Regions from separate parts of the Cellulomonas gilvus ATCC 13127 genome, predicted to be linked through region 2. Evidence: predicted binding sites of a transcription regulator. Region 2 holds the regulator's gene; the other holds the start of a gene.
What was found. The regulator HspR, encoded in region 2, represses chaperone genes until heat shock. The targets are predictions, from matches to a motif close to AAGTTGAGTCNNNNNGACTCAACTT.
Positions count from the first base shown of each region.

Region 1: clpB (ATP-dependent chaperone ClpB) is a predicted target of HspR. The motif match lies at 1,390-1,414, and genes of this name have one in related genera.

Region 1 is NC_015671.1:307,167-309,556, reverse strand. It holds gene clpB (ATP-dependent chaperone ClpB) at 1-1,318, opposite strand, end outside; gene CELGI_RS01425 (histidine phosphatase family protein) at 1,536-2,180, shown strand; gene CELGI_RS01420 (alpha/beta hydrolase) at 2,235-2,390, shown strand, end outside.
Region 2 is NC_015671.1:3,234,344-3,236,733, reverse strand. It holds gene CELGI_RS14810 (nucleotide exchange factor GrpE) at 1-46, shown strand, start outside; gene CELGI_RS14805 (DnaJ C-terminal domain-containing protein) at 81-1,058, shown strand; gene CELGI_RS14800 (heat shock protein transcriptional repressor HspR) at 1,093-1,521, shown strand; gene CELGI_RS14795 (FGGY-family carbohydrate kinase) at 1,550-2,390, shown strand, end outside.

The sequences.
Region 1 (2,390 bases), 600 kb from region 2:
CGCGCGAGCCGGGGTCGTCGGACTCCGCGAGCACGACCTCCTCCATCTCGAGGCGCGTGACCGCGCGCTGCAGCTCGTCGATCTCGATGGGCGAGGAGTCGAGCTCCATGCGCAGCCGGGACGCGGCCTCGTCGACCAGGTCGATCGCCTTGTCCGGCAGCTGGCGGCCCGTGATGTACCGGTCGGACAGCGCCGCCGCCGCGACGAGCGCCGCGTCCGAGATGGTGACCTTGTGGTGCGCCTCGTACCGCTCCTTGAGCCCGCGCAGGATCGCCACGGTGTCCTCGACCGACGGCTCGCCGACGAACACCTGCTGGAACCGCCGCTCGAGCGCCGGGTCCTTCTCGATGTTCTCGCGGTACTCGTCGAGCGTGGTGGCGCCCACCAGGCGCAGCTCGCCGCGCGCGAGCATGGGCTTGAGCATGTTGCCCGCATCCATCGCGCCCTCGCCGCCCGCCCCCGCGCCGACGACGGTGTGCAGCTCGTCGATGAACGTGACCACCTGCCCGTCGGACGCGGTGATCTCGGCCAGCACGGCCTTGAGGCGCTCCTCGAACTCGCCGCGGTACTTGGCGCCCGCGACCATCGAGGCGAGGTCCAGCGAGACGAGCTTCTTGCCGCGCAGGGACTCCGGCACGTCGCCCGCGACGATACGCTGCGCGAGGCCCTCGACCACGGCGGTCTTGCCCACGCCGGGCTCGCCGATCAGCACGGGGTTGTTCTTGGTGCGGCGCGAGAGCACCTGCACCACACGCCGGATCTCCGCGTCGCGGCCGATCACCGGGTCCAGCTTGCCGTCCGCGGCGCGCTGCGTGAGGTCCAGCCCGTACTGCTCGAGGGCCTTGTACGTGCCCTCGGGGTTGGCCGTGGTCACACGGCCGGTGCCGCGGACGTCCGGCAGCGCCGCCAGGAGCGCGTCGCGCGAGGCACCCGCACCGCGCAGCGCGTCCGCGACGCCCGACTGCCCGGCCGCGAGGCCGATCAGCAGGTGCTCGGTGGACACGTAGTCGTCGCCCAGCGTGCGCGCCTCGTCGTTGGCGGCCAGCAGCGCCGCCGTCGTCGCGCGTGAGGCGGGCGGCTGGGAGACCGTGGCGCCCGACGACGACGGGAGGTTGACCAGGATGCCCCGCACCGCACGGCCCAGGCTCGCGCGGTCCGCGCCGACCGCGTCGAGGAGCCCGTTGGCGACGCCGCCCTGCTGCTGCAGCAGTGCGTCGAGGATGTGCGCGGGCTCCAGCTGCGGGTTGCCGGCGGCGCTCGCGGACTGGAACGCGCTGCCCAGCGCCTCCTGCGAGCGGGTGGTGAACTTCGCGTCCACGAGACCTCCTAGACCAGACGGGCGGGTGCCATCCGCGTCATCGTGGCACCCCTGCTCGACTCAACGCTGCAAGGTTGAGCCTATTCCGCTCAACTCTGCACGTCACCACGAACCGGCGCGTGCACCCACACGTCACCGCGGCGCCGCACGCTCGTCGTCGTCGCGTCATCGCACGCCCCTAGCGTCCGAGACGACCAACGACGACGAAAGGGCACCGATGACCCTCACGCTGACGCTCGTCCGGCACGGGCGCACCCACTTCAACGCACGCCGGATCCTGCAGGGCCACTCCGACTCCCCGCTCACGCGCACGGGCCGCGAGGGCGTGCGCATCACGGCGCAGCACCTGGCCGCCACGCCGTTCACGGCCGCATGGTCCTCACCCTCGGGCCGCGCGGTCACCACGGCCGTGGAGATCCTGCGTCACCACGAGGACCTGCGCCTGCGCACCGACCGGGACCTGCGCGAGTACCACTTCGGCTGGTACGAGCGCCGCCCGGAGACGGCCCTGGACGCCGTGGTCGACTGGTCGACGCTGGTGACCGAGGTCCTCGCGGGCACGCACCCGGGGCTGCCGGGCGGTGAGCACTCCGCGGACTTCATGGCGCGCACGCAGGCCGCGTTCGCGCGCCTGGTCGAGCGTCACCTGGGCACCGACGAGCACGTGCTCGTGGTCGGGCACGGCCTGGCGCTGGGCGCCTACCTGGCCACGCTTGAGCCCATCGGGCTGGTGCCGCTGCCGAACGCGTCAGTCACCACGGTCGAGGTGGACGAGCACGGCGCGCGGATCACGTCGCTCGCGCAGGACGTCGCGGGGCAGGGCGCCATCGCGGCCCGGCCGGCGCTCGCGCCGGTCGCCTGAGACCCGCGTCGTCGTACCGCCCCGCAGGGGGCCGGGCGGTGCGACGATGCGGGGATGGCTGACCAGACCACCGTCGACGTGCTCGGGGCGCCCTGGCAGGCGCGCACGCTGCGGCTCCGCCCGGACGACGAGGCGGCACGCTCGGGCGTGGACCCGGTCGCGACGCTCGTCGCACGTCCGTCCCGGCACCGCCGCGCGGTCCTGTACGTG
Region 2 (2,390 bases):
GGTCCTGCGGGCCGCGCGCGTCGCCGTGGTGGACCCGGAGGCGTGACGACGAGCAGGCTACGTACCCGGAGGGAGGCGCCGTGACCGGTCAGGACTGGCTCGAGAAGGACTTCTACGCCGTGCTCGGCGTCTCCAAGGACGCCGATGCGGCGACCATCAAGAAGGCGTACCGCAAGCTGGCCCGGGAGAAGCACCCGGACCACAACCCCGACAACCCCCAGGCCGAGGCCGCGTTCAAGGACATCGGCGAGGCGTACTCGGTGCTCTCGGACGCCGAGCAGCGTCAGCAGTACGACCAGCTGCGCGCGATGGCCGGGGGCGCCCGGTTCACCGCGGGCGGCCGCGGCGGGGGCGGGTTCGAGGACATCCTGGGCGGCATGTTCGGCGGCGGCGGGGGTGGCGGCGGCCGCGTCCGGTACGCACCGGGCGGTGCGGCCGGGTTCGAGGACATCCTCGGCGGGATGTTCGGCGGCGGGTTCCAGCGGGGCCCGCAGCCGGGTGCGGACCTTGCGGCCGTGGTCGAGCTGCCGTTCCGGCAGGCCGTCGAGGGTTCGACGGTCTCGCTGCAGGTGGAGGGCCGGACCGTCAACGCGCGCATCCCCGCGGGGGTGCGGGACGGCCAGAAGATCCGGCTGCGCGGCAAGGGCCGGCCGGGCGAGCCGGGGGCCCCGGCGGGCGACCTCGTCGTGACCGTGCGCGTGGCCCCGCACCCCGTGTTCGCGCTCGACGGCCGCAACCTCAAGGTCACGGTCCCGATCGCGTTCGACGAGGCCGCGCTGGGCGCGACGGTCGACGTGCCGACGCTGGCCGGGGACGTCGTGCGGGTCAAGGTGCCCGCGGGCACCCCGTCGGGGCGCGTGCTGCGCGTCAAGGGCCGCGGCGTGCCGGGCAAGGACGCGAGCAGCCCGACGAAGGACGCGGGCGACCTGCTGGTGACCGTGCAGGTCGTCGTGCCGCAGCGGCTCTCGGACGCGGCGCGGGAGGCGGTCCAGGCGTTCGGCATCGCCACGTCGGGCCAGGACGTCCGCGCCGACCTGATGGCCCAGGCGCGGCGATGACCGAGCCCGACGAGCGGACGGCCGGGAGGTGACCGTGCAGGACGACGCACCCCTGTTCGTCATCTCCCGCGCCGCCGAGCTCGCCGGGATGCACCCGCAGACGCTGCGCCAGTACGACCGGCTGGGGCTGGTCTCGCCGCGCCGCACCGCGGGCCGCGGGCGGCGCTACTCGCTGCGGGACGTGGCCACGCTGCGTGAGGTGCAGCGCCTGTCGCAGGACGAGGGCGTGAACCTGGCGGGCATCAAGCGGATCCTCGAGCTCGAGGCGCAGGTCGAGCGGCTCGCGCGGCAGGTGGACTACCTGCGCTCGTTCGTCGAGCCGAGCCGCCGCGTCTTCACCGCGGACCCGCGCGGTGACGTCGTCGCGACCCGGCGCGTCCCGCGCACGCCGCGCCCGCAGCAGGCTCCCCGCGCGATCGCCGCGGCGGGCGCCGTCGTCCTCTGGCGTCCCACGCGCGACTGACGAGCGCGCCCCCGGGCAGGATGGGGGCGTGCTGGTGGTCGGGGTGGATGTCGGGACGACGAACCTCAAGGTCGCGCTCGTCGACGTCGAGCAGGCGCGCGCCGTGGCCGTGGCCGCCGCGCCCACCCCTCAGCCGGGCGACCTGTCGACCGTTCTCGCGGCCCTGCTGACGCGCGTCCTCGACGGGCGGCCCGCACCGCGTGCGGTGGGCGTCGCGTCGATGGCTGAGACGGGCGTGCCGGTGGGTCCCGACGACGAGCCGCGCGGCGCGTGGCTGCGCTGGGACGCCCACCGGGGCGACACCCACGCCGACGCGCTGGCCGCGCGGTGGGGCCGCGCGGAGCTGTTCGCGGCGACGGGGGTGCGGGCCTCGGGCAAGGTGCCGCTGGCCACGTGGGCCTGGCTGCGCGAGCACGCGCCCGGGTGGCTGCACGACGACGGCCGCTGGGCGGGCGCCGCGGACCTGGTGGTGCTGGCGCTCACCGGCCGCCTGGTCACGGACCACACGCTCGCGGGCCGGACCATGGCCTACCGCCTGGGCCGGCCGGGGCGTCTCCCGGACGCGTTCGACGACGAGCTGCTCGCGGGCGTCGGGCTGGCCGCGCGGCACGTGCCCCGCGTGCTGGCGCCGGGCCAGACCGTGCCGGTGCGTCCCGGACCGGCGACCGCGGACCTGCCCCCCGGGATCCCGGTGACGGTCGCGGGGCACGACCATGCGGTCGCGGCGTTCGCCGCGGGCGTCCGGCAGCCCGGCCGGGTGGCGGACTCGCTGGGCACGGCCGAGGTGGTCTGCACGGTGCTCGAGGGCGACCCGGCCCCGGACCCGGTGGCGGCCGCCGGCATGAGCCTGGTGCGCACGGTGCGCGGCG